DNA from 3 places in the Bacillus sp. ABA4_010 genome. Region 2 is predicted to be linked to each of the others. Evidence: riboswitches for the same ligand, from Rfam matches in the RefSeq annotation. Region 2 holds a riboswitch; each other region holds the start of a gene.
The links. A riboswitch is a leader RNA that binds a small molecule or an ion and turns the genes downstream of it on or off. The one in region 2 is predicted to bind S-adenosylmethionine.
Positions count from the first base shown of each region.

Region 1: it holds a riboswitch for S-adenosylmethionine, as region 2 does, so the genes downstream of both, metK (methionine adenosyltransferase) here and ACXAEO_RS15125 (bifunctional homocysteine S-methyltransferase/methylenetetrahydrofolate reductase) in region 2, are expected to answer to the same signal.
Region 3: it holds a riboswitch for S-adenosylmethionine, as region 2 does, so the genes downstream of both, ACXAEO_RS21920 (YezD family protein) here and ACXAEO_RS15125 (bifunctional homocysteine S-methyltransferase/methylenetetrahydrofolate reductase) in region 2, are expected to answer to the same signal.

Region 1 is NZ_JBSWUN010000003.1:45,974-53,644, reverse strand. Features, by position in the region: gene ACXAEO_RS01495 (gamma carbonic anhydrase) at 1-405, shown strand, start outside; gene ACXAEO_RS01490 (phosphatase PAP2 family protein) at 714-1,238, shown strand; gene ACXAEO_RS01485 (glycosyltransferase family 4 protein) at 1,294-2,439, shown strand; gene metK (methionine adenosyltransferase) at 2,493-3,692, opposite strand; SAM riboswitch class I at 3,838-3,961, opposite strand; gene pckA (phosphoenolpyruvate carboxykinase (ATP)) at 4,223-5,809, shown strand; gene ACXAEO_RS01470 (DUF2584 domain-containing protein) at 5,883-6,125, opposite strand; gene ACXAEO_RS01465 (alpha/beta hydrolase family protein) at 6,285-7,067, opposite strand; gene ACXAEO_RS01460 (ABC transporter substrate-binding protein) at 7,263-7,671, shown strand, end outside.
Region 2 is NZ_JBSWUN010000003.1:2,802,687-2,810,357, reverse strand. Features, by position in the region: gene ACXAEO_RS15135 (carbon starvation CstA family protein) at 1-559, opposite strand, end outside; gene metH (methionine synthase) at 876-4,316, opposite strand; gene ACXAEO_RS15125 (bifunctional homocysteine S-methyltransferase/methylenetetrahydrofolate reductase) at 4,294-6,150, opposite strand; SAM riboswitch class I at 6,252-6,362, opposite strand; gene ACXAEO_RS15120 (YkvI family membrane protein) at 6,525-7,556, shown strand.
Region 3 is NZ_JBSWUN010000004.1:468,622-476,292, forward strand. Features, by position in the region: gene ACXAEO_RS21895 (glucose-6-phosphate isomerase) at 1-1,297, shown strand, start outside; gene ACXAEO_RS21900 (YugN-like family protein) at 1,481-1,900, shown strand; gene ACXAEO_RS21905 (potassium channel family protein) at 2,012-2,773, opposite strand; gene ACXAEO_RS21910 (alanine/glycine:cation symporter family protein) at 2,883-4,319, opposite strand; gene cdaS (sporulation-specific diadenylate cyclase CdaS) at 4,551-5,180, opposite strand; SAM riboswitch class I at 5,660-5,769, shown strand; gene ACXAEO_RS21920 (YezD family protein) at 5,865-6,008, shown strand; gene ACXAEO_RS21925 (phosphoadenylyl-sulfate reductase) at 6,112-6,825, shown strand; gene sat (sulfate adenylyltransferase) at 6,882-7,671, shown strand, end outside.

The DNA of each region.
Region 1 (7,671 bases), 2.8 Mb from region 2:
TGGTTCAATACAGTCATTCGTGGAGATGTCGCTCCGACTGTTATCGGAAAACGGGTTAACATCCAAGATCAATGTACGCTCCATCAAAGTCCAAACCGTCCATTGATTATTGAAGACGATGTGTCTGTTGGACATCAAGTGATTTTACATAGTTCCATCATCAGAAAAAATGCGTTAATCGGCATGGGATCCATCATTTTAGATGGGGCAGAAATCGGTGAAGGAGCGTTCATTGGGGCAGGAAGCCTTGTGCCTCCCGGAAAGAAAATCCCCCCGCACACCCTTGCTCTCGGACGCCCGGCAAAGGTCGTTAGAGACTTGACCGACATCGACCGACAAGACATGGACCGAATACGCCGAAGTTACGTCGAAAAGGGACAATATTACAAATCTCTTCAACAATAAAAGAAACGTCCATGACCTGATTTCAATTCTTCATATCATCGTATAGACATTTCATTTAATAATTCAGCACATCTTTATTCCATTGAAAAGCATCAAAGTCATTGGTTCAGACCACTTGAATTTCCCCTCAAATTTTCTAGATTGATCTATATAGAAGTAAATTTAGCCTGCCCTTCCAAAAGCGGGTTAAATTTGCTTTAATCTTTTGTAAATTTCTCCTTTTATATATTTACAATATTTTATTACTACCTCCACATTCTCCCTTTACAATAATGATAAAGACAGCTGAAAAGGAGTTTACTGCGCATATGACAAAAATTGTCCGCTGCCTTTATGATTTCGAATGTCATCTATTTAAAACGGTTAATCAACAGTTTGACCGCAAATGGTTGAACTTCTACTTCCGATATATTACCCATATTGGCGGGGCACGCTTCACCATTTGTTTTGTGCTGTTGTTTACCCTTTTGGCGACAAAGCAGCTGCAACAGGCTGCTTTAGCAAGCGCTGTTGCTCTCGCACTCAGCCACATCCCTGTAGCCATTATGAAAAAAGTGTATCCTCGCAAGCGTCCTTATCTGCAATTAACAGGAACAAAAGTATTAAATAACCCGCTTCAGGATCACTCTTTTCCTTCAGGACATACAACGGCTGCATTTTCAGTGTTTATGCCATTTATCTGCTATTATCCCGCAGGAGCCGTTTTTTTATTGCCGCTCGCATTCAGCGTAGGAATCTCAAGGATTTACCTTGGGCTTCATTATCCTACAGACGTATTAGTTGGAATGATTCTCGGGACCTCTGCTGGGTATTTATCCTTTATTTTTCTTTAAATCTTGCACCAACCTTTAATCCGTTAAATCAAATTGACAGTATAGGGGGGGCACAATGAAAATCGCTTTATTTACCGATACTTTTGCACCTGATGTCAATGGTGTTGCCAATACACTGAAACGCTTTACCGATTATTTAAAGAATAAAAATATCCCTTTTCGTGTATTTGCACCAGAAGGAACGAACCATGATTTGTTTTCTGCTCACATTCACCGCTTTACGAGCTTACCTTTTTTCTTATATCCGGAATGCCGTTTAGCATTGCCTAATATGCTGAAAATGAAAGCAAACTTGCAAGCTTTTCAACCTGATATCATTCATGTCGCTACTCCTTTTAACATCGGGCTTTGCGGCTTGCATTATGCAAAAAAGATGGATATTCCAATTGTCGGTTCTTACCATACCGACTTTGATCAATACTTAAAATACTATGAGTTGGAATTTCTCTCTCCTTTCCTTTGGAAATACATGGATTGGTTCCACCGTCCGTTGCGAAATATTTTTGTACCTTCTCCAGCCACTAAAGAACATTTGCATCGGCACGGTTTTACGAATGTCTCCATTTGGTCCAGAGGGGTAGATGCGACTCTCTTCCACCCCCACTATGATCGTTTTGACGTCCGAATTAAATACAACATTAAGCGTCCGTACATTTTGACATATGTAGGCCGGCTCGCTCCAGAGAAAAATCTTGACCTATTAATGAACATCGCTAAGTCCTTACCGGATCATCTTAAACATCAGACTCACTGGCTCATCGTTGGCGATGGCCCTTCCAAAGAAAAACTGCAAAAAGAATCATTGGAACATATGACTTTTACCGGTTTTCTTCAGGAAGAACAGCTAGCGAAAGTGTATGCCGCTTCCGACTTATTTGTTTTCCCATCGGCTACTGAAACGTTCGGGAACGTCGTACTGGAATCTTTAGCCGCTGGGACTCCTGTTATAGGTGCGAGTGCTGGCGGTGTGAAACATATTGTTCAGCACGATCGAACAGGTTTTTTATGTGACCCTGAATCCGTTTCACAGTTTATTCATTACATCACGTTTTGCCTCGACAATCTCCATAAGCGCATACAGCTTGGACATCAAGCAAGACAATATGCTCTTACACAAACATGGGATAATATTTTTGATGGCTTGCTGCTCCAGTATGAAGCAGCACTTTCACAGCCAGCAGACTCCATCCAACTAGCGTAACATGCTTCTTTTTCCAATAAAAAAATCCGGTCTATGCAGACCGGATTTTTTTATTATTTTGTAGCTTGTGTTTTTAATGCTTCTGCTTTGTCTGTACGCTCCCATGGAAGGTCCAAATCGTTGCGGCCGAAGTGACCATAAGCAGCTGTTTGCTTGTAAATCGGGCGACGTAAATCAAGCATTTTAATGATTCCTGCTGGACGTAAGTCAAAGTTTTCACGAACTAATTCTACTAATACCTCTTCAGAAACTGTACCAGTTCCGAACGTATCAACAGCGATAGAAACAGGTTTTGCTACACCAATTGCGTATGCAAGCTGAACTTCACATTTGTCCGCTAATCCTGCTGCTACGATGTTTTTAGCCACGTAACGTGCCGCATATGCCGCAGAACGGTCTACTTTTGTCGCATCCTTACCAGAGAATGCTCCACCACCGTGACGTGCATATCCACCGTAAGTGTCAACGATGATTTTACGACCTGTTAGACCTGCATCACCTTGAGGACCACCAATTACGAAACGGCCTGTCGGGTTGATGAAGTATTTTGTTTCTTCGTCAATTAACTCAGCTGGAACAACTGGGTTGATGACATGCTCTTTAAGGTTACGTTGAATTTGCTCCAATGTAATTTCTGGGTGATGTTGTGTAGAAATTACGATTGTATCAATGCGTACCGGTTGTCCGTTTTCATCATATTCTACTGTTACTTGCGTTTTACCATCTGGACGAAGGTATGGTAAAATTTCTTCTTTGCGCACTTCTGTTAAACGGCGTGCAAGCTTATGTGCCAATGAGATTGGAAGAGGCATTAATTCTTTCGTTTCGTTACAAGCATAACCAAACATTAATCCTTGGTCCCCTGCTCCGATTGCTTCGATTTCCTCTTCTGTCATTTGACCTTCACGAGCTTCTAACGCTTGGTCAACACCCATCGCGATATCCGCTGATTGCTCATCGATTGACGTTAAAACTGCACAAGTTTCAGCATCAAAACCATATTTTGCACGAGTATAACCAATTTCGCGAATTGTTTCACGAACGATTTTCGGAATGTCTACATATGTAGAAGTTGTGATTTCACCACTCACTAATACTAAACCCGTTGTAACGGATGTTTCGCAAGCAACACGCGCATTAGCGTCTTTCGCTAAAATCGCATCAAGAATGGAGTCGGAGATTTGGTCACAAATCTTATCCGGATGGCCTTCTGTTACTGACTCAGATGTAAATAAACGACGTTTTGTTGACATCAGTATTTCCTCCTTTTAAATGAAAACAACAAAGATACGGTACTCATTCCCTTATTATTCATAAAACTAGTTCATTTTATTGAAAAAATATAAAAAACCTTCCCTATATATGAGGAAAGGTTTGTACGTTCACTAGCGCCTTTCACTCTTATCGATCAAGGGCAAGAAGCCTTGCGTCAGGTTAGCACCTTATCGCCTTTTTATGATAATACATGGCGATGGTTGCTGGGTTTCATAGGGCCTGTCCCTCCACCAGCTCGGGATAAGAGAGTATCCGTTCAAGGACATATCATACCGTAAAACGTCGAAACATGTCAACAATTTATCCAATAAAAAAAGAACGCACAACATATATTTTTTCTTCTGTTATTGTGTTCTTCGTCAATCAACTCTATTTTGTCCATTTTTGTATTACATACGAACATTTATCTCTAAATAGTATAGACTATTGTTATAAATGTGTTATACTATTTTATGAGTTTACTAATCGTATATAAAATAAACTTTAAAATAAAAGGATGGTATTCAATATGAGTATAGTGGATGTTTCAAATGAATTAAATGAACTTCTTCAATTACCGACCGTTCATCATAATCTATCAGTCCCTCAACTGGTGGAAAAGGTGCTATCTCGTGGAGAAGGACAATTGACAGCTTCAGGTGCAGTTCGTGCGGAAACCGGGAAATATACCGGACGCTCTCCAGAAGATAAGTTTATTGTAGAAGAAACATCAACTAAGGATAAAATTGATTGGGGAAAAGTCAATCAACCTTTTGCCGCTGACAAATTTGATGCCCTATATAAAAAGGTATTAACATACTTAAAAGAACAGGGAGAACTCTTTTTATTCAATGGTTTTGCCGGTGCGGACTTAAAACAACGTTTACCGATTCGTGTCATTAACGAATATGCTTGGCACAACTTGTTTGCCCACCAATTATTCATCCGTCCGACAAATCAAGAAATGGAGACGCATGAAGCAGCCTTTACAGTGATTTCTGCTCCTAATTTTAAAGCTGATCCTGCTGTAGACGGTACGCACTCTGAAACATTCATCATTATTTCTTTTGAGCGTAAAGTAGTATTAATTGGTGGAACTGAATACGCTGGAGAAATGAAGAAATCCATCTTCTCTGTAATGAACTATCTACTACCTGAAAAGAACGTCTTGTCTATGCATTGTTCTGCCAATGTTGGTCAAGAAGGCGATGTTGCTTTGTTTTTTGGGCTTTCAGGAACAGGAAAAACAACGCTTTCAGCAGATACGAATCGCCGCTTAATTGGCGATGATGAGCACGGATGGTCTAACGCTGGCGTGTTCAATATTGAAGGCGGTTGCTATGCGAAATGCATCAATTTATCCAAGGAAAAAGAACCACAAATTTATAACGCCATCCGCTTTGGCGCGGTATTAGAAAACGTCGTTCTCGATGATGCTTCCCGCCTTCCGGATTATAATGATAACTCGTTAACTGAAAATACACGTGCAGCCTACCCGCTGCAAGCTATGCATAACATTGTCGACCCAAGTGTCGCAGGTCATCCGACTACCATCGTCTTTTTAACAGCAGATGCGTTTGGGGTTCTTCCTCCGATCAGTAAGCTAACAAAAGAACAAGCGATGTATCACTTTTTAAGCGGATACACCAGCAAGCTTGCTGGTACTGAGCGTGGAGTCACTTCACCGCAAGCTACATTCTCTACATGCTTTGGATCTCCATTCCTTCCACTTCCTGCTACAACATATGCAGAAATGCTCGGAGAGAAAATCGACGAACACGATGTAAACGTATACCTTGTCAATACGGGATGGACCGGTGGAGGCTATGGAGTAGGACAACGGATGAAATTAGCTTATACACGAGCTATGGTTCAAGCAGCCTTAGAGGGCGATTTAACGAATGTGGAAACCATTCAAGACCCTATCTTTGGTCTAGCCATCCCCGCACATGTACCAGGAGTTCCTGATGAAGTGCTTCAGCCATCTAGAACGTGGGATAACCAGGAAGAATTTGAACAAAAAGCAAAAGAGCTTGCGTACCAATTTAAAGAGAATTTCCGTAAGTTCACTACTATCTCAGACGACATTAAAAATCTCGGCGGCCCATTAGTGTAACACGTCGTTTAGCACAAAGCCCCAATCATGAAAGTCGGTCATTCACTGAACCTTCATGATTGGGGCTTCTTCGTTAGTTAATGGAATTCAATGAAATCAATTCGTAATAAATAGTCGTTTGCTCGTTAGTGAGCTCCACTTTTCGGATAATTGCCGTACCTGCACATTCACCTTTTTTTGTTTTACGAACTTCAATAGGTACATCAAGCGGGTAAAGACGGTACCCTTCCTTCTCCAGTACAAATACATTTTCCTCGACACGTTTTTCTTTCCCTTTTGTTACAATCATCGTGTTTAATTCAAGCGGCATACCCATTTATTTTCGTTCATTCCTTCCTTACGTATATATTATTTATCGCAGATAAACTTCTTCCTTCTTTGCTTCAGAGCAGTGAGGAAGAGATTTAGTGATTTGTACATAGTGTACCATGGATATTGGCAGCCATGATATATATTTAGGTAAACTACTAGTCCATCAATGATGTTTCATCCATTCCGTAAGCTTTCTGACCACTTCTCGGTTTGTAGCCGGCGGAAAATAGTGAGTAAACTCATCAAAATACCATGTGGTCACTTCTTTCCCTAACGCCTTTAATTCTTTCTCGGCTTTATAGGCATGCTCTACTGATACATTGTCATCCTTTTTTCCATGAATAAGCAACACAGGCGCTTTCACCTTGTCCAATTCATATAAAGGCGTTCGCCATTTATATCGTTCCGGATACTTTTGCGGGGTTCCGCCAATTACTCGTTTCATCATACGGCGTAAATCTTTTCGTTCTTCGTATGTTAATGCCATATCCGTTACTCCTCCCCATAAGACAAGTGAACGGATAAAAGGAGTTAAAATTGCTGTAAAAAGAGCCATCACTCCACCACGCGAAAACCCAAAAACATGAATTCTTTCTTTCTCCACTTTCGGATGCTGGCGAAGTACTTCTAAAGCCGCAATAGCATCTTGCCGATCCTCACCAGCAAAGTCTTCATTCCCTTCTCCCCCTTGATTTCCCCGATAAAAAGGAGCCATGACGACAAATCCTTCCGAAGCAAACTGAACGATTCTGCCGACCCGAACCATTCCGACATTTTTAATTCCTCCACGCAAGTACAAAAAGCCGTCATAACACCCATTTCCCTTTGGTTCTGCTAATAGCCCTTTAATTTTCAAACCATCGCACATGTAGGTGACAATATGTAACTCAATATTTGGATTGGGTGATGGAAAGCGCTGTTTATGTATCATTAATTCATTTTTCATCGTTTGTTCTCCCTTACTTATGACTGCAGCGTGTGCATAGTTCTTTCTCCTTTATTATCCGCTTTCGGTCCCTTTTCAAACAACCAATATGACTGATCAATTGCTTGATTAATTTTTTGTTTTGGGCATTCACATAAGTTTTCTCCGTTTCATATTTTATTTGTAGGCAACACACATAAAGGAGGCACGTTCTACATGAAAAGAAAAGGAAAATGGCTACTGTCAGCTTTCATTATCTTTACACTTCTCTTTCCCCTTGCCGCATGTGGTAAAAAAGAGACCGTTCAAACCATCCGTATCGGTGAGGTCACGAGGTCCTTATTTTACGCTCCGCAATATATCGCCATTTCAGAAGGTTTTTTTGAAGAGGAAGGACTACAAGTTGATTTAAAAACAACATGGGGCGGTGATAAGACCATGACCGCTTTACTATCAGACGGAATTGATGTCGCCTTAGTCGGCTCTGAAACATCCATTTACGTTTATGCCCAAGGTGCCAATGACCCCATTATCAATTTTGCGCAACTGACCCAAACAGATGGAACGTTTTTAGTATCACGTACTCAAGTTGACAACTTTACGTGGAATCAGCTAAAAGGTACAA
Region 2 (7,671 bases):
ATGGATAAATCTTTCCGATGACTTTGTTCACCGGTAAGACAGTAGCAACGATGAAATAAGCAAAAATGATAATAAGTGCCGTTCCGAAAGAAATTGGTGTGACGCTGGCGATTAATTGTGCCGGTCCTGCTGTAAAGGCGGCTGCTACAAGAACCATTAACACAAGAGATACCACGTTGATGACTGCTTTTACATGTTTTCCTAAATAACGTCCGACAAGGGACGGATATTGTTCCCCTTGATGGCGAAGTGACATCATTCCGGAGAAATAGTCATGAACAGCTCCTGCGAAGATGGAACCGAACACAATCCAGATAAAAGCGACAGGGCCATACAACGCTCCCATAATTGCTCCGAAAATAGGGCCTAATCCAGCGATGTTGAGCAATTGGATGAGCCAGCCTTTCCACCATTTCATTGGGACGTAATCAAGTCCGTCATTTTTTGTATAGGCAGGTGTTTCGGTGTTGGGATTTATGCCGAAAATTCGCTCAACCACCCGTCCGTAAAACATATAGCCTAAGATTAAAAGAGCGATTGATGCGAGAAAAGTAAGCATGTTTGAAGCCTCCTTCTAAACCTTTAATTTAAATCTTCTGAAAAGATATACATATCCTAGCAAAAGGAGACAAAAATCGCAATATATTTTCTGAAAAAAATAAAATTTCTAACAATTAGCAAACGCTTACATATTGTACCTACATTTACATGGATAAAAAGTTGATCCAAATGATGAGAATATCTTGTTAATATAACGAAAATTGTTTGGAAAATAGAAGAAGTGCAAGTGGTTTCCTTGAAGTGGAGGAAGATGATTTGATTAAGGAGAAAACGATAAGAAAGGATAAGCGGCAAAGAGCACCGCTTATCCTTTCTTATAAGACATTAAAATATCGTGCTTCCGGATGAGCAAAGACGATAGCGGAAACGGAGGCTTCAGGTTCCATCATGAAACCATCTGTCAGTTGAATGCCGATATCTTCTGGTTGAAGAAGGTTAAATAGTTTTTCCTGATCTTCAAGATTTGGACATGCTGGATAGCCGAATGAGTAGCGTTGACCTTGATATTTAGCTGTTAGGCGCTGTTCCATCGTGAAGTCAGGGGAATCCGGGAATCCCCATTGATCGCGAATTTGTTGATGAACACGTTCCGCCAATGCTTCCGCTGTTTCCAAAGCAAGTGCTTGAAGAGCATGACTTTTTAGGAAATCACCGCTTTCTTTCATTTGTTTTGCTAACTCGCGAATTCCTTTCCCGGCTGTTACAGCAAATAGACAGACATAATCCATTTGTTTGGAATCGACCGGTTTTAAATAATCAGACAAGCATAAGAAGGGAGCTTTTGCCTGCCGTGGAAAATGAAAAGTTTCAATAATATTACCAGGTTGCTTCGGGTCGTAGATGAGTACGTCATTGCCATTTGATTGTGCAGGGAAGAATTGATACACAGCAGAAGGCTGAATTAAATTCTCCTTTTTTGATCGCTGTAGAAGTTCGTCCACTACTTCTTTTATTTTTAACGTTTTCTCATCTTTTTCTTTCAATAAGCGCGAAATTTTCCCCTTAATCCCTAGATGGTGACCTAGGAGCATTTGCCAGTTAATATATGGCTCAATATGTGCCACGTTGTATTGGCGGATAAGATGGCGTTTCGTATCAATAGGAACAAATACAGGTGCTGTTGTCGATACGGCAGAACGAGTTAAGGTTGCGACCGCTGGTTCGTTCGATATCGTTTCTGTCAGCAGGGGAGAAGCTTGTTGTTTTTCTTTTAGTTCCGCCAATAATTGTCCGCTCGCATGTTTATCTTGAAGGCGGTTTGCGAGAGCTAATCCATCCATAGCATCTTTCGCATAAAGGACTGGTCCTTCGTATTCCGCTGCAATTTTATTATCTGTAAACTTTCGTGATAAGGCGGCACCTCCGACTAAAATCGGAACATCAATGGCGGCTTGTTTCATATCTTGTGCAGTTAAGACCATTTGTTGAGCCGATTTGACAAGAAGTCCTGACAAGCCGACAATATCTGGTTTTTCTTGGCGGATGGCCGCAATTAGTTCCTGTGGTGCGACTTTAATCCCTAAATCAATCACTTTAAAGCCATTATTGCTTAGGATGATGTCCACTAAATTTTTTCCAATATCGTGAACATCGCCTTTGACGGTAGCGAGGAGAACTTTTCCTTTCCCGCTATCGTCTTTCTTTTCCATATACGGTTCCAAAAAGGCAACAGATGCTTTCATTACTTCTGCACTTTGTAATACTTCAGCAACAATAAGTTGATTGTCGTTAAATAACTTCCCGACTTCCGCCATGCCTGCCATAAGCGGTCCATTAATAATGTCGAGCGGACTTTCATATTTGGCGAGCGCTTTTTCTAAGTCAGGAAGTAAGCCTTCCTTCGTTCCTTCTACAATATAAGTAGCAAGTCGTTCTTCCAATGTTAAATGACTTATTTGAACGTTCACGGTTTTCTTCTTGTCGCGATAAAAGTCGGTGAACGTAGCAAGTGTTTGATCATTTGTACGGAAAAGAAGATCATCAGCCAGTCGAATTTCTTCGTCTGGAATGGAAGCATAGCGCTCTAGCTTTTCCGTGTTGACAATCGCATAGTCCAATCCTGCTTGTGTACAGTGATAGAGATAAACAGCATTCAACACTTCCCGTCCAACAGGAGGAAGACCGAATGATACATTGCTCACGCCAAGAATCGTCAAACATTCAGGAAGCGCTTCTTTAATGAGCGCAATTCCTTTAATGGTTGCTTCGGCTGAACCGATATATTGTTCGTCTCCTGTACCGACAGGGAAGACAAGTGGATCAAAAATGATGTCTTTCGGATTGAGTCCGTATTTATGAACGAGCAAATCATGGGAACGCTGAGCGATTTCCAATTTTCGTTCTGCAGTAACCGCCATACCTTGCTCATCAATCGTTCCGACAACAACTGCCCCGCCAAATTTTTTGACAAGCGGTACAATCGCTTCGAATCGTTCTTCACCATCTTCTAGATTAATTGAGTTAATGATCGCTTTTCCTTGAGAGTAGGTGAGGGCACGCTCAATAACCGCTTCATCTGTCGAATCGATGACGAGTGGAACTTTAATTTTTTTTACGACTTCTTTAATGAACTGTTCCATATCCTCAAGTTCATCACGATCTGGGTCGGCCAAACAAATGTCAATAACATGGGCTCCGCTTTTTACTTGAGCACGGGCGACTTCTGCGGCTTCTTCTATTTTGTTTTCGGCAATGAGACGTTTAAATTTACGGGAGCCGATGACGTTCGTACGCTCACCAACAAACAGCGGACGCATGGACTCCTCATAAATGAGTGGCTCAATGCCTGATACAGCATGCGGATGCGTATCTTCGGGAATTTCCCTTGGTTTTAAATGTTTGACGGCCTCGACGAGTGCAGCAATATGGGCCGGCGTCGTACCGCAGCATCCACCGACAATGTTTAGCCAACCTTTTTCAGCGAAGCCGGCAATTTTTTTGGCTAATAATTCTGGTGACTCATGATAGTTTCCTTCTTCATCGGGTAGCCCTGCATTTGGATAACAACTGACAGCGGCTGATGATAAGGCCGATAATGAGCGGATATGGTCTGTCATGAATTCCGGTCCTGTTGCGCAGTTTAAACCAACAGAGAGCGGCTGCATATGTTCGAGCGAAAGATAAAAAGCTTCGATATCCTGCCCTGCGAGAGTTGTTCCCATTGGCTCGATGGTGCCGGAAATCATAATTGGCAACTGCCGCTTTGCATTTTCAAAGGCGTTGGAAATACCTAAAAAGGCGGCTTTCACGTTTAGCATATCTTGACATGTTTCTACTAATAAAAGATCGGCTCCCCCGTCTATTAATCCACGCGTTTGCTCTTCATATGAATCGACAAGCTCTTGAAAGGTAATACCGCCAGTAACGGACAACGTTTTCGTTGTAGGTCCCATAGATCCAGCTACATAACGAGGTTGTTCCGGTGTGGAATACTTTTCGCATGCTTCTTTAGCCAGTCGCGCCGATTGAACGTTCAATTCATAGGCAAGGTGGCTCAAATCGTATTCATCGAGTACAACCGAGGTAGCACCAAACGTATTGGTTTCTACGATGTCGGCCCCTGCTTTCAAATATTCTTCATGAATGGAGCGAATCACATGTGGCGCGGTGAGCGATAAATATTCATTGCAGCCCTCATACAGTTCTCCACCGAAGTCTTCATCGGTTAAATTAGCTGCTTGAATCATCGTGCCCATTGCACCGTCAAGGACGAGAATTCTTTCTTTTAATTGATTATGAATGGAGGATAGGGACATGATGATCTTCCTTTCTGATACGTTCTTTATCGTAAATGTATTTTGTTAATTCTACGGTCATTTCATAACGCATAAACGGTGTAATTAAGTAAATGCCGTTAAATAAGTCATAAGCGGCATCGATGAGATGTTTGGCAATAGCGATGCCTTCTTCTGTTCCTTTTGTCCGGTCGTTTTCTGTTGCATTCATACGGGCCAAAATGTCTTCTGATAGCTTAATACCAGGCACTTCATGATGAAGGAAGCGCGCGTTTCTCGCACTGGTCAGCGGCATGATACCAATGTAAACAGGAGCCTGCAAATGTTGGGTCGCTTCATGAATGCTTTCAATTTGTTCAACGGAATAAACAGGCTGGGAGATAAAGTAATGAGCTCCGCACGCTATTTTTTTCTCAAGGCGCAGCACGGCTTTATCGAGATGCCTTACATTGGGATTGAATGCTCCGGCAATTGAAAAATTTGTTTTTTGACCGAGTGGTTTTCCTGAATAAGATAAACCTTCATTAAATTGGGCAATAAGACTAATTAAATCAAACGAAGATAAATCATAGACAGACGTTGCTCCTGGGAAATCACCGATTTTAGATGGATCTCCCGTGACAGCAAGAATTTGGTTAATGCCGAGCGTGTGAAGTCCCATCAAATGTGACTGCAAACCAATCAAATTTCGGTCACGGCACGTGATGTGAACAAGCGGTTTTGCAGCTGTTTGATGCTGTAAGAGAGAAGCCATGGCCAAGTTGCTAATTCTTGGCGAGGCGAGTGAGTTATCAGCAAGTGTCACGGCATCTACTCCGACGTCGTGCAATGCCTTCGCTCCAGCCATGAATGTTTCGATACCAAATTGCTTTGGCGGGTCCAGCTCTACAATGACCGAGCGACGCTCTTTCACGAGTTCATGAATGTGAGGAGCAGCATCGGTGTCGGATTCTTGGATAGAAATCACTGGTCGTTGTTTAATTTGTTTAACTGTAACGGGCGATTGCCCCTTTAAAGCCGTTGACACAGCTTCAATATGAGCGGGGGTGGTGCCGCAGCATCCACCAATGAGCCGTACGCCCTGCTCTCTAAAAGAAAGGGCCGTTTCTCGGAAGTATTGACTGTCTGTTTCATAGACAAGTCGTCCATCTCTATAATCAGGCAAGCTGGCATTCGGGTAAGCGGATAAAAAAGCACGCGTTGGAAGTGGGACTTCTTCCAACGATTCAATCATATGATAAGGGCCAAGTCGGCAGTTAAGACCGACAATATCGGCGCCGAGTGATTCAAGTTGATGTAATGCATCACCAAGGGGGGTTCCGTCCTGTAACACCCCTTTTTCGTGAAGAGAAACGTGGGCGATAATTGGTTTATCGGTTTCGTTGCGGGCAATGGACAAGACGGTTTGCAACTCTTCCAGGTCATAATAAGTTTCTAGTAAAATACTGTCTACCTCTTCATGAAGAAGCCAAAACAACTGTTCACGGAAATTGCGTTTAATCTCTTCGATGGTAATCGTCGACTTCGTTAATGCTCGCACTCCGCCAATAGTACCTGCAATATACGCGTTATTTTTGGCGGCTTGTTTCGCAATACGGGCTGCGGCGACATTCAAAGTTTTGACGTCATCTTCAAGACCGTAGCGTGCCAGTTTGTGATAATTGGCTCCGTACGTATTAGTTTGAATAATGTTTGCTCCTGCTTTTAAATAAGCCTCATGAACACGGAGAACTTCTTCGTGTTTCGTTACGTTTAGCTGTTCGAAACAACTATCGACGCCGTGGGCGTACAGAAGAGTTCCCATCGCTCCGTCCCCAATTAAAATCGTTGACTGTAAATCTTTCAATAATCCCATGCTTATTCCTCCTCATACTCATTCTTTTCGGAAGGGGGCAAGTCATGATTATACAAAAAAGGCCTTCCCGTTAAGAAGAAGACCTTTTAATCAAAACCCTCTTCTTATCTGCCAAGCATAAATGTCTGCTTCGCTGGATTTAGCACCTTGTCACGTCATGACTGGTTGCTGAGGCTTCAAAGGGCCAGTCCCTCCACCTCTCTGGATAAGAATGATGTATAAAATTTGAAATGATAATATTTAACTTATCTGATTTTTAACAATTATACAACAAATATTTTTTTATTTGTAGAAATAATTTCAACAGAAACAGCTCGTCTTTTTTCGAAAACGCGTCATATAGTGTAGTATCAGCAGTTAAGAAGGGTGAGAGTATGAATAAAGAATGGAAACTCGTATTGCAAGTGGCTGCCACCTACATCGGTACAGTTGTCGGAGCTGGTTTTGCCACTGGGAAAGAAATCGTCCAATTTTTTACCCAATATGGTACATACGGTTTAATTGGAATTATGGTGAGTGGCTTATGTTTTATATGGCTTGGTTCAAAGATGATGGCCATGGCGCATGAAATTGGGGCCGAATCGTATCAGCAGCTTAATGATTATTTGTTTGGAAAGATGATTGGGAAAGTGGTCAACGTATTGACGATCGTCACTTTGTTCGGCATCACGTCCGTTATGCTAGCAAGTACAGGGTCCATTGTAAAAGAACAGCTTGGATGGTGGCCGCAAATTGGTATGGTCATCACCATCATCTTGGCATATGTTTCGATCGTGAAGGGCATTGAGGGGATTATGATTGTTAATTCACTTGTTGTCCCAATGATGCTCACATTTTCCATCATTATCATTGTTCCGTATATTAATCACTTTTCCTTTCTTCAAGCATCATCTCTTCCGTTATTAACCGATAGAGGGAATTGGATGTTGAGCCCTTTTTTATATGTAGCCTTTAACTTAGCGATGGCTCAAGCTGTGTTAGTGCCTCTCGGGTTTGAAATTAAAAATCGTCGCATTATTAAAAGAGGCGCAGTTCTTGGGGGAGTTGGCTTGACCTTCATGATGATAGCTGCCCATCTAGCTTTATCCAATTTGCCTTATACGTTCAAATTAGATATTCCAATGAGTGAAATTATTAAAAATGTAGGGTTGTGGGTTAATTGGTTGTTTTTAATTGTCATTTACGGTGAAATTTTTACGACTCTTATCGGCAATGTATTTGGAGTAGCGAGACAACTTCAAACAATTATTCCAATCCGTGAGAGTACGTGGATTATGATTATTTTAGGGCTTTGCTTTATTGTTGCTCAGATTGGATATGGATCATTGCTGACAGCGCTATATCCACTTTTCGGTTATATAGGATTAGTCTTTATTTTCATGCTTTCGTTGAAAAAAGTAAGATAATTCCTAGTGATGTGCTAACGATGTGAAACAAAGAAGAGAGGGGTGCCTGAAAAGAACTAATTTTTCAGGCACCTCTTTCTATAAATAATAATAGCCGCCTCTTGAGAAGGTAGAG
Region 3 (7,671 bases), on a different contig from region 2:
ACTTACATATTTACGGGATGCAGTAAAAGTGGCTCATCATTCTATTCACGAAAAAACAGGCGCTGGTAACGATTTTCTAGGCTGGGTGGACCTTCCTGTCGATTATGATAAGGAAGAATTTTCTCGCATTGAAAAAGCAGCGGAAAAAATTAAGTCTGATTCCGATGTATTGCTTGTTATTGGAATTGGTGGTTCTTATTTAGGTGCTCGTGCAGCGATTGAAATGCTACAGCATTCTTTTTATAATGCTCTTCCAAAAGAAAAGCGTAAAACACCTCAAATCCTGTTTGTTGGAAATAACATCAGCTCTACATATATGAAAGATTTGATGGATTTATTGGAAGGGAAAGATTTCTCTATCAATGTTATCTCCAAATCTGGTACAACAACGGAACCAGCTATTGCTTTCCGTATTTTCCGCAAGCTTCTTGAAGAGAAGTACGGCAAAGAGGAAGCTGGAAAGCGCATTTATGCGACAACGGATAAAGAACGTGGTGCACTTAAAACATTGGCAACAGAAGAAGGATACGAGTCATTTGTTATTCCAGATGATGTTGGCGGCCGTTATTCTGTTTTAACAGCAGTAGGTTTACTTCCAATTGCTGTGAGCGGGGCGAACATCGGTCAAATGATGGAAGGAGCAGCTCAAGCGCGTGAAGATTTCAGCAAGTCTGAGTTAGAAGAGAATGCTGCTTATCAATATGCGGCTGTTCGAAACGTTCTTTACAATAAAGGTAAAACGATTGAAATGTTAATTAACTATGAGCCAGGCCTTCAATATTTTGCTGAATGGTGGAAACAGTTATTTGGTGAAAGTGAAGGAAAAGACCAAAAAGGAATTTTCCCTTCGTCTGCAAACTTCTCAACAGATCTTCATTCTTTAGGTCAATATGTCCAAGAAGGACGTCGTGACTTATTCGAAACGGTGTTAAAAGTAGAAACAGCTCGTCATGAATTAACGATTGAAGCAGAAGAAAGCGATCTAGATGGCTTAAATTACCTTGAAGGAAAAACTGTAGACTTCGTTAATACGAAGGCGTTTGAAGGAACAATGCTTGCTCATACAGACGGTGCGGTTCCTAACTTGGTGGTGACTCTTCCGAAGATGGATGAGTATACATTCGGATATGTGGCTTATTTCTTTGAAAAAGCTTGTGCGATGAGCGGTTATTTACTTGGGGTTAATCCATTTGATCAGCCAGGTGTTGAAGCTTATAAAGTCAATATGTTTGCATTGCTTGGCAAACCAGGTTTTGAAGAGAAAAAAGCTGAGCTGGAAAAACGTTTAACAAAATAATTGTTCAGCAGTTCTAACTCGTGATGTTTCTTTAAATATAACGAAAAAAAGACGGTTCCTCCATTAGAAAATGGAGGCCGTTTTTTTTATTTTGCGGGTACTTAGCGGGAAGAGAGCTTTTGGTCGCTAAACAAGGATAAAACGAAGCAAAGAGGAAAACATAATCGCAAAGGGGTGTGTCAAGTGATTGAAATTAAGTCTAAGCTGCAAGGGGAGTCATTTAAATTATTTAATCTAGAGCAACAGTTGAAGCCTTTAGGGTATGTGATAGGAGGAAACTGGGATTACGATCATGGCTCATTTGATTATAAAATAGATGATGAGGTCGGGTACCAGTTTTTGCGTCTGCCTTTTCAAGCGGTCGATGGACAGCTTGATTCTCCAGGGGTCACCGTTAGAATTGGTCAGCCATTTTTACTTTCTCATAAATATCAAATTGGTTTAGATGATGATGTACATGTAGGGAATTTAACTGCATCGTTTGATCAGTTTTCTGAACCGCAAGACTCGGATGCCGATTTTCCTGAAAAGTATATTGCGCTTGGAAAAGCGCTTGTCAAAGAATTGGAGGAAGTACTCTTGAAAGATGAGACGAACCAGTAGTTTGTCTCATCTTTCCGCTGAAATGTATGAAATCGTTCTATCAGCATGTCTTCAAGGTAGCAGGGGATATACTTGGATAGAAAAGTATACAGCTCCAAAGGGCGAGCTACATTAAAACAATTGTTCATACATTCTGTCCCCTGTTAATTCATTGGTACAAATAATTTCATCAGCACCTGCATTTTTCGCATTAATTTTTTGTTCAGATGTGAGAATTTCAACAATCGTATAGAGGGAAGTGTTCAATCCTCTAATGGCCACCAATGTCAAAATGGTTTGCATATCTGCATACTCCTCGTTTTTAAATTGGTCCGCCGTAATTAAAATTTTTGACGCTGCTGAAATGTTAGCTCTTTGTAGAGTAGAAACGTGTGTAGGATTTCCTTTAATAAAATAAAGGCGAGGAGAAATTAACGGCTTTTCCGTTAAACTGTCATCGATTAAGATAATGTCTTCGGTCATGTGTGCGTTAGCGTAGTGTGAAAGGATGGTTCGCACTCTTTCATTCCAGCCAACGATAATGATATGTTTTTTTTTCGAGTAGGGCGAACTGCCGTCTAAATACGCATTTTCTTTTGAAATGGCCATCGTAGCCAGGGTGACAAAATAAGTCGTAAAAAAACCAGTTCCGAGTAAAATTAAAAAAATGGCTAAAACTCTTCCGCCTAAAGTTTCAGGTGCGTAATCTCCGTATCCCACTGTAGTGACCGTAACAATCGCCCACCAAATACCTTCGAAAAAAGTAGAAAATTGTTCGGGTTCCAATAAATGAATAAAAAAGCCAAAAATAACAATAAAACATCCCATTAAGAGAGCTAAGCGAAATAGCACGGAACGTCTGAAAAAACCAAACAAAAAGTGTTCACCAATCATAAAAAATACCTCCAGAAAAGCTTGTACTATTATTGCCAAGTTTTCTTAAAGGTATAAGTAAAGGGTCTGTTTACGAGTGAAATAAAAAAACAGATGAAGGGGAGTCCCCTCATCCGTTTTTAATATTAGATTTTCCTTTTGCTGGAGCGTAGTCCCAGCTTTCTACATTTTTTAAACCGTCAATGCTATCTGCGTAAAAGACAGGATTTTTGCCCGCTTTCTTTTGAGTCACGTAGTCATTTAATGTATCAAATGCAAATCTACCTAGTAGAACGATAGCAATCAAGTTGACAATCGCCATGAGTCCCATCGTAAGGTCAGCCATGTCCCAAACGATTCCAAAGCTTGCAACAGAGCCGAAATAAACCATAGCGACAACGGCTGCTCGATAAATGAATAAAAAGGCTTTGTTTGTATGGATGAACTCAATATTTGTCTCGCCATAATAATAATTCCCGATAATAGAGCTGAATGCAAATAGGAATACAGCAATGGCAATAAAGGAATTGGCCCAAGAACCAATATGCCCAGCTAAAGCGTTTTGCGTTAACTCAATCCCTTGTGGACCGGAACCGTAATCGCCGGAAAGAATAACGATAAATGCTGTCGCACTACAAATGAGTAAAGTATCAACAAAAACACCAAGAGATTGAATGAGTCCTTGTTTAGCAGGGTGGCTGACTGTAGCTGTCGCTGCAGCGTTCGGCGCACTTCCCATTCCTGCTTCGTTTGAAAACAAACCACGTTTAATCCCCATCATCATGGCAGCGCCAATTCCACCGCCTGCTGCTTGTTCAAGGCCAAAAGCACTTTTGAAGATTAAAGTGAATACTGCTGGAACTTCCGTTAAGTTTGTTAATACAACGAAAAGGGCAATAGCTAAGTAAAGTGTAGCCATAACGGGAACAATGATTTGAGATACTGTGGCAATGCTTTTAATACCACGGAAAATAATAATTCCTGTTGCCGCAGCAAGAATAATGCCCATCACTTGAAGATCTATGTTGAATGCAGTTTTCATAGCAGCGGCAATGGTATTGGATTGTACAGAGTTGAATACTAGTCCAAAGCAGAACGTAATTAAAATCGCGAAGATAATTCCTAACCATCTCGCGTTAAGTGCTTTTTCCATGTAATAAGCAGGTCCTCCGCGGAACCCTTGTTTATCTTTTACTTTGTAAATTTGAGCTAATGTACTTTCAACAAATGCAGTGGCAGAGCCTAATAGGGCGATGAGCCACATCCAAAAGACAGCCCCGGGTCCACCGACGGCGACTGCTGTCGCTACCCCTGCCAAGTTTCCAGTCCCTACACGAGATGCGGTGCTAATACAGAAAGCTTGGAATGAAGTAATCCCTTTCTTTTTATGGGATGAATCAGCTGTTGCTCCTTCTCCGAGCAAACGAACCATTTCTCCGAATAAACGGAATTGAACAAACTTTGTGCGGAATGTGAAGTACAAACCTAAAATGATAAGAAGACCAATTAAAATTTTTGACCATAATAAGTCGTTAATAATGCCTACAAATGATTGTAACAATGACATGTGTGTATTCACCTCTTAAGTTAGTCATAAAAGTAAATATAAAAAGTATTGCTTCTTTTGAACTGGATGAATATTTAGAAAAATACAGAAGGATGAATGTTAGGTTTTCTCACATGCATCCTTCTGTATTATACTTATATCAAAAAAATATAGCAATACGTAATAACGTATATTTTTAATGGGAAAATAAGGGTTGTTCGGTTTTATTCTGTATATACCGTAAAGGCTTATTCAGAAAAGGATATTATTCGTAGAATGAATGGGATATAGTGTACCTTCTAAAGCGAAAGAGATGCGGCCGCTTTCCTCAGAAACAACTAATACGAGCGCATCTGATTGTTCAGACATGCCAATGGCCGCCCGGTGTCGAGTTCCCATTTTATTTTGGACAGCTGTTGAAGAGGCTAGCGGCAATACGTTGGCAGCGGATACGATGATATCTCCTTTTACTAATACTGCACCGTCATGCAGTGGATTTCCTGGATAAAAGATGGATTCAAGGAGAGGGCTTGTCAAAGACGCCCCAAGTGCGACTCCTTTTTGGATTAAATGGTGAACAGGTTGTTTGCGTTCAATGACCATCAAGCCCCCGTGTTTTCGTTCGGATAAATGATGAGCTGCTAACGAAAGGGCTGCATAATTTTCGGTAAAAGGAGATAAGTATTGTTGTAAGTAGTAAGAAGCAGCGACTGATTGAATGTTACTGAACTGTTTGTGTAACGATTCAAAATCGCATAAAATACAATATTCGTTTTGGTCTAGATGACGAATCAGTTTGTCGGTTTCCGATAAAATCGTTGTTAAATTGTGTTTTATCTCATTTTTAATAGAAGAATTTAAAGAAAAGTGATGTAAATCCATCTCATTTTATCTCCAATCTTTTTACCGAAGCACATAAACGGAGAAGAGTAATGTTGAAACAGTGGTCTTTCTGTTTATGTAATCGGAGGATGGAGGAAACTACCTGCTGATGGAAGCTTCCTTTATTTGTAATGTTTACGAAACGATAAGCTTTATACATAAGCGGAAGCAACAACAGCACTGATTATCATGAAAGTAGATGAAGAAAAATGATATAGGTAATGTTTGAGTGAATTAATAAGTGGATGGAGGGAGCAAGATGCATCGATCAACGAAACAGGAGAAAATGTTAGTGGTGGTTTGTTCGATTGTAGCAATTATTATGCTTTTATCACTTTTAAGACATTTTTTCGGTTAGAACATCATATGTCATAATAAGAATCGATGGAATTTGTGTCAACTTTGCGGATGAATTTGAATAGAATATTTTGAAATATCAGTTGACAATCTACCGCAATATGTTAAAATTTGAAAAAACAAACTTATCAAGAGTGGTGGAGGGAACTAGCCCTTTGAAGCCCGGCAACCTGCGTGAATTAATGCAAGGTGCTAATTCTAGCAAAATGTAAACCATTTTGGAAGATAAGGTAAAATAGATTACCTCAACAGTCTTTCGAAAATGGAAGGCCTTTTTTATTGGGTTTATGAACTAGTAACCATTAGACGAAATGAAGGAGGACTGGAATGGTACAGCAAGAAAATTTGAACGAAGTTTGGAAAAATGTTGTTCAGATGCTTGAAACGATGAAGTATGGCTCTGTCACATTAATTGTTCAGGATGGCAAAGTGGTTCAACTTGAAAAAAATGAGAAAGTAAGAATACGCTAGTAAAGCGCTGACTAGAGAAACTAGAGGCGGTTTTGGTTCTTTATTGGGCTAAAACCGTCTTTTTTTATCGGAATACAAAGTGTTAAAGATAGGAGTGAATCATTTGAGTGAAACACTAACTTTCCAAACGTGGCACAATCAGCTACCTGAATTTTCTGCAGATGATGACACGAAAGGAGCGCTATCGGTTTTGCGGTGGGCGTACGAACATTATGGAGATTCCATTGTTTATGCCTGTAGTTTCGGAATTGAAGGGATTGTGTTAATCGACTTAATTTCAAAAGTAAAGGAAGACGCCACCATTGTATTTCTCGATACGGATTTGCATTTTAAGGAAACGTACGAGGTTATTGAAGCGGTAAAAGAGAAATTTCCGAAATTAAACATTGTCATGAAAAAGCCGGAACTGACTTTACAACAGCAAGAAATGCTCCGCGGGGGTGAGTTGTGGAAGACAGATCCGAACCAGTGCTGTCGTATTCGGAAAATTATTCCGCTTGAGCAGGCATTAAGCGGAGCGGAAGCATGGATTTCTGGATTGAGAAGAGAACAATCTGCGACAAGAAGTCAGACGGAGTTTATCAACCGAGATACTCGTTTTGAAAAAATCAAAGTTTGTCCGCTTATTCATTGGACATGGAAAGAAATATGGCGATACGTGTACAAACAAGAACTGCCTTATAATCGTCTGCACGATCAGGGCTATCCGAGCATCGGATGTGAGCCTTGTACGAAGCCGGCTTATGATATGGATGATTTGCGTTCAGGAAGATGGACAGGAAATCAGAAAACAGAGTGTGGGCTCCACGGATCATAATCAAAAGGATCTCTTGTGAGAAGATTGAGTTTAAAAAGAGTTAGGGAGGAATAATGATGAGTTACAGTACACCTCATGGAGGGAAACTTATTAATTTGTTTGATTCTGCATTTAATTATGAATCTATTCAGCAGGAAGTAGAGCTTGATGCTATTGCCTTAAGTGACTTGGAGTTAATTGGAGTTGGAGCGTACAGTCCGCTTACAGGTTTCTTAGGGGAGGAAGACTATCAATCAGTTGTACAGAATATGCGCCTTGCAAACGGAGTTGTATGGAGCATTCCGATTACGCTTCCTGTAAGTGAAGAAAAAGCAGCAACCTTGCAAATTGGAGATGACATTAAGCTTGTTAAAGATGGTGTCGTGTACGGAGTTTTAAAATTGGAAGGCATTTTTACTCCGGATAAAGAAAGAGAAGCGCAGCTTGTATACCAGACAACAGACGATGCTCATCCTGGTGTTCAAAAATTATTTGAAAGACCAAACGTATATTTAGCTGGTCCTATTAAACTAGTGAAACGAACAGATAAAGGAAGGTTTGCTTCCTATCATTTAGATCCTGCTCAAACGCGTCAGCAGTTTGCCGAGCTTGGATGGAAGACTATTGTTGGCTTCCAAACCCGCAATCCGGTTCACCGTGCTCATGAATACATCCAGAAGTCTGCGCTTGAAATTGTTGACGGATTATTTTTAAATCCGCTCGTTGGAGAAACGAAATCGGATGATATCCCCGCAGATATTCGGATGGAGAGCTATGAAGTGCTATTGCAGCATTATTACCCACAAGATCGTGTATTCTTAGCGGTATTCCCAGCAGCAATGCGCTATGCAGGGCCACGAGAAGCCA